2 regions of the Pseudomonas sp. KH_046_2 genome follow, and region 2 is predicted to be linked to the other one. Evidence: riboswitches for the same ligand, from Rfam matches in the RefSeq annotation. Region 2 holds a riboswitch; the other holds the start of a gene.

Region 1 (7,045 bases), 1.6 Mb from region 2:
GCTCGTGGGAGGCCAGTACCGCTTGCATGGCGATGGTTTTGTAGTCGTGATAGGCGACGGCATTCATGGTCGTGACAGCGCGGCCATGGATGATCACCTGGGCACCGGTGTCACTGTTGGGCTTGAGCAACACCGGGTTCATGTCGGTGTGCGGCTCAAGGTGCGCGGCTTGGGCCTGTACCGCCTGGGCGCGGCCGATCTCGCCACCGTCGGCGGTCACCGCACTGTTGAGGGCCATGTTCTGCGGCTTGAACGGCACCACCCTGACGCCTTGGCGCGTAGCCCAACGGCACAGCGCGGTGACCAGCGTGCTTTTACCGGCATCCGATGTGGTGCCCTGCACCATCAGCGTGGTCATTGGTTTTCCTTGGCGAAATCGTCGAACGCCTGCGCCAGTCGTACCCAGCCGGCTTCGTCACCGGGCAAGCCGAATCGCAGGCTGCTGTTGTGCGTGAACAACCGCAGGAGAATGCCGCGCCGGGCCATGAACTCATGCAGTGCTTCGGCGCGCTCGGTGATCAGCCATTGGAACAGCGCACAGCCGCCCTGGGGCTCGAAGCCGTGTTGCGCCAGCAACGACGCAAGGCGCTCGCTGGCCTCTTCGGTGCGCACCCGTTGCGCCGTTTGCGCCTCGGTATCGCGCAGGCAGGCCTGGCCCACGACCCGGGTTGCCCCGCTCACGGCCCACGGCCCCACTTGTTCTGCCAGCAACTTGAGCAACTTGCGCTCGGCCAGCACAAACCCCAGGCGCACACCGGCCAGGCCGAAAAACTTGCCGAAGGAGCGCAAGACGATCAATCCGACCTGATGGGCAAACGGCGCCAGGCTCAGTTGCGGCGTGTTATCCATGAACGCTTCGTCCACCACCAGCCAGCCACCGCGCTGGGCCAGTCGCGTGTGCCAGTCGAGCAGGCGACTGGGGGTGAGGCTCAGGCCCGTGGGGTTGTTCGGATTGACCACCACCAGCACGTCGAAACTGTCGATAAAGAAGTCGACTTCCTGCTCCAGCACTTCACGCACGATGTAGCCGTTGCGACGCCACGCTTCGGCGTGCTCTGCGTAACAGGGTGACAGCACGCCGACCTTGCCCGCCCGACGCAATCGCGGCAGCAGTTGAATCGCCATTTGCGAGCCGGCCACCGGCAAGGCCTGCAAGGTGCCGTAGTAATCACAGGCGGCCTGCTCCAGACCGTCGTCCGACTCCGGCAAACGGGCCCAGGCCCGCAGCGGAATATTCGGCACCGGGAACGGCCAGGGCGCAAGGCCCGTGGACAAGTCCAGCCAGTCGGCTTCATCTATGCCGTATTCGAGCGCCGCTTTGCGCAGTCGCCCACCGTGCTCAAGCATAAAATTCGGCCCCCAGGCAGAGAATCAGCAGCCATAACCATACCCCGCGCTGGACCAATTGCCAGCCCCGGTCAATGGAGTCGGCGTCGGCCGGTACCCCTTCGCCCAACTGCGGACGCTGATGCAGTTCGCCGTGATAAATCGCCGCCCCACCCAATTCGACGCCAAGGGCACCCGCCCCTGCCGCCATCACCGGGCCGGCGTTCGGGCTGTCCCAGGTCGGCCCTTGGGTGCGCCAGCACTTCAACGCCAGCCGGGTTTTGCCCAGCAACGCGTAAGTCAGTGCCACCAGGCGCGCAGGAATGTAATTGAGCACGTCGTCGACCTTCGCTGCCGCCCAGCCGAACCGTTCGAAACGTTCATTGCGATAACCCCACATCGCATCCAGCGTATTGCTCAGGCGGTAGAGCACCACGCCCGGCGCGCCTGCCACGGCAAACCAGAACAACGCCGCGAACACCGCATCGCTGCCGTTTTCCAGTACCGATTCGGTAGCGGCACGGGCGACCTCGGTTTCATCCAGTTCGCTGGTCTGGCGACTGACCAGATAGCTCACCCGCGTGCGCGCCGCCTCCAGGTCATTACTGCGCAGGGCCTTGGCCACAGGCGTGACGTGCTCACCGAGGCTGCGCATGCCAAGGGCGCAATAGAGCGCGAGAATCTCGACGATCCAGCCGACATAAGGCGCCCAGGAAAATGCCGTGGCCAACAATGTCAGCGGCAACACGGCAATCACCCATGCGGTGACGCCATGACTGCGCCAGCCGCGACCGCCGCCGTTGAAACGTTGCTCGATGCGCTCGGCAAAACGGCCGAACGCCACCAGCGGATGCCAGCGTTTGGGCTCGCCCAGCAGCGCATCCAGCGCAACCGCGGCGACACTCAACAACGCCACACTCATTGACTCACTCCCCAATAATTTTCGTACAGCAATTCATGTAGCGGACGCGCCTGTGCCCAGCCTTCGAGCACCAGCATCGGCGCCGGGTAGAACTCTTTGACCGGTCCCAGGCACAGCACCGCCAGCGGTTTTGCTCCCGGCGGCAATCTCAACAAGTCCGCCAGTGCCTGGGGCTCGAACAGCGACACCCAGCCCATGCCCAGTCCTTCGGCGCGGGACGCCAGCCACAGGTTCTGGATGGCACAGGACAGCGAAGCCATATCCATTTCCGGCAAGGTGCGGCGGCCGAAGATATGCTGCTCGCGGTCGTCCATCAGCGCGGCAACCAGTACCTCGGCGCAATCGCCGATGCCTTCGACCTTGAGCTTCATGAACTCATCGCTGCGCTCGCCGAGGGCTTCGGCGGTGCGGATGCGTTCTTCTTCCACAAGTGCCTGGATTTGCCCGCGCAAGGCGCGATCACTGATGCGGATGAAGCGCCAGGGCTGCATCAGGCCGACACTGGGGGCCTGGTGTGCGGCTTCGAGCAGGCGCCGCAGCAATTCAGGCTCGACGGTGCCGCCACTGAAGTGGCGCATGTCGCGGCGTTCGGCGATGGCGCGATAGACCGCTGCGCGTTCGGCTTCGGAAAATGCGTTGTCCGTCATGGCCTCTTCGCGAGCAGGCTCGCTCCCACAGGAGTCAGGTGATCCATTATGGAAGCGATGACGGTCTCAAGGTCCGGGGCAAACAGCGCGGCAATCGCCGAGGGGTTCGACGGAAAATAAAAGTGCACATAAGAAGCGGTCATCCGCCCCTCACGGTAGACCGCCTCCGCTCCGCGCCCGCCGTTAGGGCTCAAGCCCCGGGCAATCGGCGCCAGTTCAGTGGTGGTCAACGAATGGTGATAGGTGTGCCCGCGCAGCGAACCTTCCGGCAAATCCACCGCCTGCAACGCCAACGCCGCCAGACGCTTTTGCATCACCGCATCACCGGCCAGCAAGCCAACAAGTTCGGCGCGAGCGCCCTCGACATCGGTCAGGGAATCGAGCAGATACAGCATGCCGCCACACTCGGCGAGCAAGGGTTTGCCTGCCTGGTGGTGGGCGCGGATGGCATCGAGCATCGCAGTGTTTTGCGCCAGCGCAACATGGTGCAGCTCCGGGTAACCACCCGGCAGATACAGGCTGTCCGCCTCCGGCAACGCTCGGTCGCGGATCGGCGAGAAGAACGACAACTCGGCACCCATCGTCCGCAGCAGATCCAGGCTCGCGCCGTAGGTGAACGCAAAGGCTTCATCCCGGGCGACGGCAATGCGCACACCGGCCAGCAGCGGTTCGGCCGCGATGACATCAGGCGCGGCGAACTCGACCGCCGGCGGCAGCGCGACCTCGCAACTGCTGGCCAGGGCATCGGCGGCCGCATCGAGGCGCAGGTCGAGATCGTTCAACTCACTGGCCTGCACCAGCCCCAGGTGCCGGCTCGGCAATTCGATCCCGGTTTCCCGGGACAGCGCGCCGTACCAGCGCAAACCTTCAGTCAGGCTGCCTTCGAGCAGTTGCGCATGGCGCAGCGTGCCGACACGATTGGCCAGCACGCCGGCGAACGGCAGGTCCGGCTGATAACGCGCCAGCCCCAGGGCCAATGCGCCGAAGGTCTGGGCCATGGCGGTGCCATCGATCACACCCAGCACCGGCACACCGAAATGCCGCGCCAGATCGGCGCTCGACGGCGTACCGTCGAACAGTCCCATGACGCCTTCGATCAGGATCAGATCCGCTTCAGCAGCGGCTTCCCACAACAACCGGCGACTCTCCTGCTCACCGACCATCCACATGTCCAGTTGATACACCGGCGCACCGCTGGCGCGCTCGAGGATCATCGGATCGAGAAAGTCGGGGCCGCACTTGAACACGCGAACCTTGCGCCCCTGATTGCGATGCAATCGGGCCAGTGCCGCGGTGACGGTGGTCTTGCCCTGGCCAGAGGCCGGCGCGGCAATCAGTACCGCCGGGCAATGACGAGGCTGGTTCACAGTTCGACGCCTTTCTGCGCTTTGATCCCGGCTTGGAAGGCGTGTTTGATCACGCCCATTTCGGTGACGGTGTCGGCCATCTCGATCATTTCCGGCTTGGCGGCACGACCGGTAACCACCACGTGTTGCATCGGTGGCCGGGACTGCAAGTCGCTGAGCACCTGATCGAGATCGAGGTAGCCGTGCTTGAGGGCGATGTTCAGCTCATCCAGCACCACCAGACCGATGGAAGGATCGCGCAGCAGTTGCTGTGACACCGCCCAGGCGGCTTCGGCGGCGGCGATGTCGCGCTGGCGGTCCTGGGTTTCCCAGGTAAAACCTTCGCCCATCACGTGAAAGCGCACCTGCTCGGGAAAGCGCCGGAAGAACAACTCTTCGCCCGTGCTGTTGCGGCCCTTGATGAACTGCACCACGCCGCACTGCATGCCGTGCCCCATGGCGCGGGCAAGCATGCCGAAAGCCGAACTGCTCTTGCCCTTGCCGTTGCCGGTCAGCACCAGCAGCAGGCCGCATTCGTTCGGGGAATTGGCGATGCGCTCGTCGATCACGGCTTTTTTGCGCTGCATGCGCGCCAGGTGGCGTTCGTCACGATCGGGGGTATCAGTCATGGGGGAGCTCTCCGTTGAGGCAGGAATAACGGCGGGCAGGCACAAGAATAGAAGGCAACAAGCCTGGCATCGCCCACCGTGATGCCGCTGGATGAATCAGGCCGGTCTCCGGGCTCATGAGTGGCGCGGGGCCGGACTGTGCGCCTTCCCGCATCGAATCGACACAGTGGCATCACACACAGTTTTCACTCATTTACCGTTGCGGGGGCAGCGCCGGAATTGCGGGCCTTCGACCAACAGAAGAACTCACTCACCGGCTTCCCTGTTTCACTCTGTCGACCCAAGCCACAGAGCACCTGAAACAAGCCGCGAAGGTTAGAGGGTTGGGGGTGGAGCGTCAATTAAAGCCGGGAGGCCAACGACCGAATAACTGCCATCAATCAATAAACTGACGTCAATCTTGTGCCACGCTCCCAGCAGTGATATCAAAGAGCCACAACCTCACAACACAACAACAAGGGTGAGCCCATGCAAGGCATGATCATCAGCAATCCAAAGCTGGAATTCCTGCGCCCGGTGCTCGAGCACTGGTTCGAATGCATCGACCGTTACAACGCCGTCCGCGGCGATGGCGACACACCGTACTGGCACGACGAAAAGGCCAATCTCGGACTGCTGTCTGCCGCCGCCTGGATGGCCGAGATGGTCACGCTGCAACAGACGCCAACCCGCAAGCAGACCGAAGAAGGCGAACGCAATAGCCGCGCCGACCTGCTCCTGGCCTCGTCCGAAACCCGCGCCTACATCCAGACCAGCCAGCGCTGGCCACGGGTCAACAGCCTCAACCTGTCCCAGGCCCTGCTCGATATCGCCAGCGATGCCAAGCGGCTGAGCCACGCCAGCGACCTGAAACTCGGCTGCCTGTTCGTCGCCCCGCAAAAAGCCCAGCAGGGCGCCACGCCGGAAGAGCTCCAGGACATGGTCGACGACCTGCAAAAAGAACACACCTGCGCTGTCGCCTGGTATTTCCCTTATGCCTATCGCAAGTTGCGCAACGAAGCCGGCAACTATCACCCCGGTATTGCGGTGCTGTTCAAGGAAGCCCGCGGCTGAGGGTTGAACCATCGCACGACAACGCTTCTCTATGATTAGAACAAGGCATTCATAGGGAAGACCAGTATGCGCACGCCCCCGCTCGTTCTCGTTATCGCGCTCAGCGGAGGGCTCGCCGCTTGTGGCGAGACCTCCAGCCTGCAAGTCTCCGATGGCACCGGCCCGTCACCCCAACTGCCGGAACCCAATAAAACCCTGATCCCGACCGTGAACATCGCCCCGGCCATCGGCTGGCCACAGGGTGCGAAACCCGTCGCCGCCACGGGCACTCAAGTGGCCGCATTTGCCGAGGACCTGGATCACCCCCGCTGGCTTTATGTGCTGCCCAATGGCGACGTACTGGTGGCGGAAACCAACGCACCACCCAAACCCGAAGACGGCAAAGGCATCCGCGGCTGGGTCATGAAGAAAGTCATGGACCGCGCCGGGGCCGGTGTGCCCAGCGCCAACCGCATCACCTTGCTCCGCGACCAGGACCACGATGGCGTCGCGGAAACCCGCACGGTGTTTCTGCAAAACCTCAATTCGCCCTTCGGCATGACGCTGGTCGGCAATGACCTGTATGTGGCCGACACCGATCGCCTGCTGCGCTTCCACTATAAAAGTGGCGATACGCAGATCAAGTCGCCGCCGGTCAAGGTTGTCGACCTGCCGGGTGGCCCGCTGAACCATCACTGGACGAAAAACGTCATCGCCAGCAAGGACGGCAGCAAGCTGTACGTCACCGTGGGTTCCAACAGCAACGTCGGCGAAAACGGCATGGACAAGGAAGAAGGCCGCGCGGCGATCTGGGAAGTGGATCGCGCCACCGGCCAGCAGCGGATCTTCGCCTCCGGCCTGCGCAATCCCAACGGCATGGCGTGGGAACCGCACAGTGGAGCGCTGTGGACCGCGGTCAACGAACGGGATGAAATCGGCAGTGACCTGGTACCGGACTACATCACTTCGGTGAAGGACGGCGCATTCTATGGCTGGCCGTACAGTTACTACGGCCAGCATGTCGATATTCGCGTCGAGCCGCAAAACCCGGACCTGGTGGCCAAGGCCATCGCCCCGGACTACGCCGTCGGCCCGCACACGGCATCACTGGGCCTGACCTTCGCCGAAAACAGCAAGCTGCCG
Region 2 (7,045 bases):
TCGACGTAGAGCACGCCACCATCGGCCTTGGCCAGTACGCCGGGCGAAAACTGTGCGCGACCTTCGCCCAGCGCCGCGTCGAGATCGAGGGTGCCAACCAGGCGCTCCTCGGTGGCGCCCAATGGCAATGTGACGAACTGACCGCTGGCCAACAGGTCCGCCAGACCACGGGCCAGGGTTGACTTGGCCATGCCCCGCGGGCCTTCGATCAGCACGCCGCCGATTTTCGGGTCGATGGCGGTCAGGTACAGGGCCAGCTTCAAATCGTCGGCGCCGACCACGGCGGAGAGTGGGAAATGCGGGGTGTCGGTCATTGTTTTATCTCGGTCATGGTCGGTGATCTCACAGGCGCCCCAATCCCTGTGGGAGCGGGCTTGCCCGCGAAAGCGGTGTTCCAGCCAATAAAGCTGCATCGAATGTGCTGGCCTCTTCGCGGGCAAGCCCGCTCCCACAGGGTTTGCGGTGATTAGCTGTCTTCTTCTATATCGAGCAACAGGTTTTCCAGCGCCTCACGGTACTCGCCGGGCTCCTTCCACATCCCCCGCTGTTGCGCCTCGAGCATGCGCTCGGTCATGTCGCGCAAGGCATGGGGATTGTGTTCGCGGACAAAATCCCGGGTGTCCGGGTCAAGCAAGTAGGCATCGGCCAGCAACGCGTACTGGTGATCGTCGATCAACTGCGTGGTGGCATCGAAGGCAAACAGGTTGTCGACCGTCGCAGCCATTTCGAACGCACCTTTGTAGCCGTGACGCTTGACGCCTTCCAGCCACTTCGGGTTGGCCGCCCGGGAGCGGATCACCCGGTTCAGCTCTTCCTTCAGGGTGCGAATCTTCGGCAGGTCCGGCTGGCTGTGGTCGCCATGATAGCTGGCCGCCGCCTCGCCTTTCAGGCTTTCCACCGCCGCGAGCATGCCGCCCTGGAACTGGTAGTAATCGTTGGAGTCGAGCAAATCGTGCTCGCGGTTATCCTGGTTTTGCAACACGGCCTGTACCTGGCTCAGGCGCTGGCTGAACTGATCGCGGGCAGCGGTGCCTTCGTCGGAACCGCCATAAGCGTAGCCGCCCCAGTTGAGGTAAACCTCGGCCAGGTCCTCGCGGCTCTGCCACAGGCGACCGTCGATGGCGCCCTGCACGCCCGCGCCGTAGGCACCCGGTTTGGCCCCGAAAATCCGCCAGCCGGCCTGACGCCGCGCAGCGTCTTCATCGAGCCCTGACTGCAGCAAGGTTGCGCGCTCGGCGCGTACCTTGGCCGCCAACGGGTTGAGGTCGTCCGGCTCATCGAGGTCGGCCACCGCTTGCACCGCCGCGTCGAACAAGCGAATCAGATTGGCAAAGGCGTCACGGAAGAAACCCGACACGCGCAAAGTCACGTCCACCCGCGGACGATCGAGCAAACTCAACGGCAGAATCTCGAAATCATCGACCCGCTGGCTGCCGGTGGCCCAGACCGGACGCACGCCCATCAGCGCCATCGCCTGAGCAATATCATCGCCACCGGTGCGCATGGTCGCAGTGCCCCACACCGACAGGCCGAGCTGGCGCAAATGATCGCCGTGGTCTTGCAGGTGCCGTTCGAGAATCAGGTTGGCCGACTGGAACCCGATGCGCCACGCCGTGGTGGTCGGCAGGTTGCGTACATCCACCGAGTAGAAGTTGCGTCCGGTGGGCAGCACGTCCAGACGACCACGACTCGGCGCACCGCTGGGACCGGCCGGGACGAAGCGACCGCCCAGGGCATCGAGCAATCCGCGCATTTCCGCCGGACCGCAGGCGTCCAGACGCGGGGCGATGACGTCACGCAAACCATCGATAATGGCTTGTACCTCAATCCAGTCCGCCTCCTGTAGGAGCGAGCCTTTGTGGCGAGGGGGCTTGCCCCCGTCGGACTGCGCAGCAGTCCCTTTTTTTGGGGTCGCTACGCGACCCAACGGGGGCAAGCCCCCTCGCCACACAAGCCCGCTCCCAGAGAGGATTGGTGTGGTTTGAGCCTCTGTATTCAACGCGTCCGAAATCAACTGCGCGGCAAACAGTTCCAGGCGTTCGCGGGTATCGCCCGCCGTGCGCCAAGTCTCGTCGCTGATAAGCAAAAGTGGTTCGGGACGCGGCCCGGCCCAAGGCTCGGCCAGCGCGCAATCCAGTGGATCGAACCCCAGCCCGAAGGCCTTGGCCAATGCACGCAGCAGACTCGACTGCGCGCCCCGGCCATCGCCTCGCGGGATGCGCAGCAATGCCAGGAGGGTATCGATGCGCAATCGACCGGTCGGTGATTCACCGAACACATGCAGGCCGTCGCGGATCTGCGACTCTTTCAAATCGCACAGGTAAGTGTCGAGTCGCGGCAACCAGATTGCCGCGTCGGCATCGCTGTCGAGTTGTTCATCCAGTTGCAGTTCACGGTCGATGTGGGTGTCGCGCACCAGTTGCAGGATGTCGCGCTGCAACTCGCGGGCACGGCGCGGATCGAGCAACTGCGCTTCGTAATACTCGTCGGCCAACAGTTCGAGGTTACGCAGCGGGCCGTAGGTTTCGGCGCGGGTCAGCGGGGGCATCAAGTGATCGATGATCACCGCCTGGGTACGCCGTTTGGCCTGGGCGCCCTCACCCGGGTCGTTGACGATGAACGGATAGATGTTCGGCAGCGGCCCGAGCAGCGCGTCCGGCCAGCAGTTTTCCGAGAGCCCCACGCCTTTGCCCGGCAGCCATTCGAGGTTGCCGTGCTTGCCGACGTGGATCACGCCGTGGGCGCCGTAGGTGTTGCGCAGCCAGAAGTAAAACGCCAGGTAGCCGTGAGGCGGCACCAGGTCCGGGTCGTGATACACCGCGCTCGGGTCGACCTGATAACCCCGCGCCGGCTGAATGCCGACGAAGGTCAGGCCAAATCGCAGGCCGGCGATCATCATCCGTCCGCTGCGGCACATCGGGTCGTTCTCCGGCGCCCCCCAACGTTCGAGCACCGCCGCGCGATTGGCTTCGGGCAATGCGTTGAACATCGCCAGATAATCCTCCATCCCCAGGCTTTGCTGGCACGGACGCAGGTCGAGGGTCTCGAGATCGTTGCTGACGCCGCCGAGCAACTGCTGGATCAGCGCGGTGCCGCTGTCCGGCAATTCAGCCGGCAACGGATAACCTTCGGTATGCAGCGCCCGCAGGATATTCAGCGCGGCGGCCGGGGTGTCAAGGCCCACGCCATTACCGATGCGCCCATCGCGGGTCGGGTAATTGGCGAGAATCAAGGCAATGCGTTTATCCCCATTGGGCACCCGCGCCAGATCGACCCAGCGCCGCGCCAGTTCGGCAACGAAGTCCATGCGTTCCGGTTGCGGCCTGTAGCAGACCACATCCGACTGACTGCGCTCACTGCGCCACGCAAGATCCTTGAAACTGATCGGTCGGCTGATGATGCGCCCGTCCAGCTCGGGCAACGCGATATGCATCGCCAGGTCGCGAGGGCCAAGCCCCTGTTCGCTGGCGCGCCAACCCGGTTCGTTGTCCTGGGCGCAAATCGCCTGGATCACCGGAATATTGCGACGGAACGGCCGCAAGTGCGGCGCTTCGGGGCTGGACTGGGCGAAGCCGGTGGTGTTCAAAATCACCGAGACGCTGGCCTCATCCAGCCAGTCCTCGACCACGCAAAGACAACCGGGTTCCTTCAGGCTGGCCAGCGCAATCGGCAACGGATTCAACCCCGCGGCCTGTAAACGCTGGCAAAAAACATCAATGAAAGCGGTGTTCGCCGCCTGCAAGTGCGAGCGGTAAAACAGCACCGCCGCCACCGGTTGATCGGCGTGCCAGTCGGCCTGCCAGTCCCTCAGTGCGGCGCAGTGTTTGTGCGGATGGTAAATCGCCGTGCGTGGCAGGGTTTGCGGCTCGCCCCAGGTGTAATCACGGGCCAGCCAGCGGTTGGCCAGGCAGCGGAAGAAATCGAGGGCGTTGCCCATGCCGCCCTGGCGCAGAAACTGCCAGAGCCGGTCGCGATCCTCGGCAGCGACGGTGCTCAGGTCACTGAGCTCCGGGTCCGGGCGATCATCACCCGGCACCAGAATCACCTGCACTCCGCGCTGCGACAGCTCGACCAGGCGCTCGATGCCATAACGCCAATAGGCGATGCCGCCGTGCAACGAAATCAGGATCACCTTGGCGTGACGCAGCACTTCATCGACATACAAATCGACCGAGGCATGGCTCTGCACTTGCATCGGGTTGGCCAGTCGCACGCCAGGGTAATCGTCGGGCAATTGCTGCGCCGCTTCGGCAAGCAGCGCCAGGCTGGAATCGCCGCTGCACAGGACCACCAGTTCGGCGGGGGTTTGTCCAAGGTCGGCAATGTTGTCATCCGACACGAAACCGCCGGGCTGGGTCCTGAGCAGGTGCATGGCTTACACGCTGAGCGCGGCGCGCAATTGCGCTTCGAGAACAGTGGCGTCCAGTTCCTGGCCGATCAGCACCAGGCGGGTTACGCGTGCTTCTTCGGTGCCCCACTGGCGGTCGAAGTGCTTGTCGAAACGCGTGCCCACGCCTTGGATCAGCAGGCGCATCGGTTTGTTTGGAACGGCGGCGAAGCCTTTGACGCGCAGGATGCCGTGCTGGACCACCAGTTGAGTCAGCGCGTCCATCAGCAGGCTTTCGTCGGCCTGCGGCAGTTCGATGGAGATCGAATCGAAGGCGTCGTGATCGTGGTCGTCATGATCGTCGTCGCCATCGTGATGATGATCGTGGTGGCTATGACGGCTGTCGATGTGTTCCTCGGAGCCGGCACCCAGCCCGATCAGCACGTCCAGCGGCAGGCGACCGCTGCTGGCTTCGATGATTTTCACCGCTGGCGGCAATTCCTCGGCGACTTCCAGGCGCACGCGGGCCAGGTCCGCCGGGTTGATCAGGTCGGCTTTGTTGAGGATCACCAGGTCAGCGCTGGCCAGTTGGTCGGCGAACAGTTCGTGCAGCGGCGATTCGTGGTCCAGGTTCGGGTCGAGCTTGCGCTGGGCGTCGACCTGATCCGGGAAGGCCGCGAAGGTGCCGGCGGCCACGGCAGGGCTGTCGACCACGGTGATCACGGCGTCCACCGTGCAAGCGCTGCGGATTTCCGGCCACTGGAAGGCTTGGACCAGCGGCTTGGGCAGGGCCAGGCCGGACGTTTCGATGAGGATATGGTCAAGATCGCCGCGACGGGCCACCAGTTCGCGCATCACCGGGAAGAATTCTTCCTGGACGGTGCAGCACAGGCAGCCGTTGGCCAGCTCATAGACACGGCCGTTGGCCTCTTCTTCGGTGCAACCGATGGAGCACTGCTTGAGGATTTCGCCGTCGATGCCCAACTCGCCGAACTCGTTGACAATCACCGCGATGCGGCGACCTTGGGCGTTGTCGAGCATGTGCCGCAGCAGCGTGGTTTTACCCGAGCCGAGAAAGCCGGTGACGATGGTGACGGGGAGTTTGGCCAGTGTTTTCATCGGATGCCCTATGGCTAATGTGGCGGGCATACGGGACGACGACCGGCAACGCGGACGCGCGTGCCTGAAGAGTTCGCCACCGGATCACCCCGCCCGGTTGAAAGTGAGAATCTGTGACGAGGCAGGTCTCCTGGCTGACGGTGTGCCGGCCTTGAGCCTGGCATTCGCTGCGCCTTCCCGCCGGCCTCATGGATTGAGCCTGCAGTGGCGTGGCAACGAACATCACCGTTCACAGTTGCGGGGGCAGCCGCGGCATCGACCGCGTTCCCTTCTTAGCTTCGACAAACGCCGAAGAACCTCGAAAGCGCAAGGCTACGCATGGTCTTGGGGCGGGTCAATGTCCGCAGGTTGATTGCGATCCTCTGTGGCGAGGGAGCTTGCTCCCGTTCGGCGGCGAAGCCGTCGCAAATCCAGAGTGCAGGTTTTACCTGGATAAAGGTGAGGGGGGTCGCTTCGCAACCCAACGGGAGCAAGCTCCCTCGCCACAATGTGTTGTGCAAGCCTCAAGTGAGAACCCTTGCCAATTGACGCCCAACCCCCGCCCATGCTCTCCTACACACCTTGTTACGGGTGCCCTTCACAGGGTGAAACGGGAAACCGGTGAATCATGTGCTTTACTCTTAAGCCATGTCAGTCCGGTGCTGCCCCCGCAACGGTAAGCGAGCGAAGCGTCAGATCCACTGTGCCACTGCGGCATGGGAAGGTGATGCTTTCAGGTCCAGGCGCAAGCCTTCGCCCCTCGTGAGCCCGGAGACCGGCCCGCAACACAAAGTGACCAGTACGGTCACTGAACCAACAAACCCGCGGTGGGCGGGCGCTGTTTGAAACCTTGCGCGCCTGGTCGTACGGTTTTTTGCGTGCGCTCTTATTCCCCGCTGACAGACCAGAGGGAAACGCCATGTCGATCATCAGCAGCGCCGAACACACAGCCGCGAGCACCACCTCAACCCTGACCCAACGTCTGACCGTCGCCGTCTGCGCGTCGATTTTGGGCGCGTGCCTGGTGTATTTCGCCGGTTTCTCGCATATCGAAGCGGTGCACAACGCCGCCCACGATACCCGCCACAGCTCCGCGTTCCCGTGCCATTGAGAGCTGTCGACATGATCACGCGTATTGCGCAAACCGCAGGTTTCACCGGGCTGCTGGCCGCCCTGTTGCTGACCCTGCTGCAAAGTTTCTGGGTCGCTCCGCTGATTTTGCAGGCCGAGACCTACGAAAAATCCGAACCGGCCGCTGTTGAAATGCATGAGCACGCCGACGGTGCGACGGCTGCCCACACTCACGATGCGCAAGCCTGGGAGCCGGAAGACGGCTGGCAGCGCGTGCTGTCGACCACCGGTGGCAACCTGGTGGTGGCCGTCGGTTTCGCCCTGATGCTGGCCGGCCTGTACACCTTGCGTGCGCCAACCAAAACCTCCCAGGGCCTGCTCTGGGGCCTGGCCGGTTACGCGACCTTCGTGCTCGCGCCGACCCTCGGCCTGCCTCCGGAACTGCCAGGCACTGCCGCCGCCGACCTGGCACAACGGCAACTGTGGTGGATCGGTACCGCCGCCTCCACCGCCGTCGGTATCGCGCTGATCGTGTTCAGCCGTCACTGG

The links. Region 2 has a riboswitch for cobalamin ahead of cobW (cobalamin biosynthesis protein CobW). Riboswitches for the same ligand answer to the same signal wherever they lie in the genome.
Region 1: it holds a riboswitch for cobalamin, as region 2 does, so the genes downstream of both, cobO (cob(I)yrinic acid a,c-diamide adenosyltransferase) here and cobW (cobalamin biosynthesis protein CobW) in region 2, are expected to answer to the same signal.

The regions. Positions count from the first base shown of each region.
Region 1 covers NZ_CM174480.1:1,861,939-1,868,983, reverse strand. The annotation lists gene AC3IX1_RS08525 (cobyric acid synthase) at 1-358, opposite strand, end outside; gene cobD (threonine-phosphate decarboxylase CobD) at 355-1,347, opposite strand; gene cbiB (adenosylcobinamide-phosphate synthase CbiB) at 1,340-2,248, opposite strand; gene bluB (5,6-dimethylbenzimidazole synthase) at 2,245-2,895, opposite strand; gene AC3IX1_RS08505 (cobyrinic acid a,c-diamide synthase CobB) at 2,892-4,262, opposite strand; gene cobO (cob(I)yrinic acid a,c-diamide adenosyltransferase) at 4,259-4,870, opposite strand; cobalamin riboswitch at 4,953-5,185, opposite strand; gene AC3IX1_RS08495 (hypothetical protein) at 5,339-5,923, shown strand; gene AC3IX1_RS08490 (PQQ-dependent sugar dehydrogenase) at 5,990-7,045, shown strand, end outside.
Region 2 covers NZ_CM174480.1:3,474,796-3,481,840, forward strand. The annotation lists gene AC3IX1_RS15660 (magnesium chelatase ATPase subunit I) at 1-314, opposite strand, end outside; gene cobN (cobaltochelatase subunit CobN) at 467-4,372, opposite strand; gene cobW (cobalamin biosynthesis protein CobW) at 4,376-5,446, opposite strand; cobalamin riboswitch at 5,550-5,762, opposite strand; cobalamin riboswitch at 5,998-6,223, shown strand; gene AC3IX1_RS15675 (CbtB domain-containing protein) at 6,345-6,536, shown strand; gene AC3IX1_RS15680 (CbtA family protein) at 6,548-7,045, shown strand, end outside.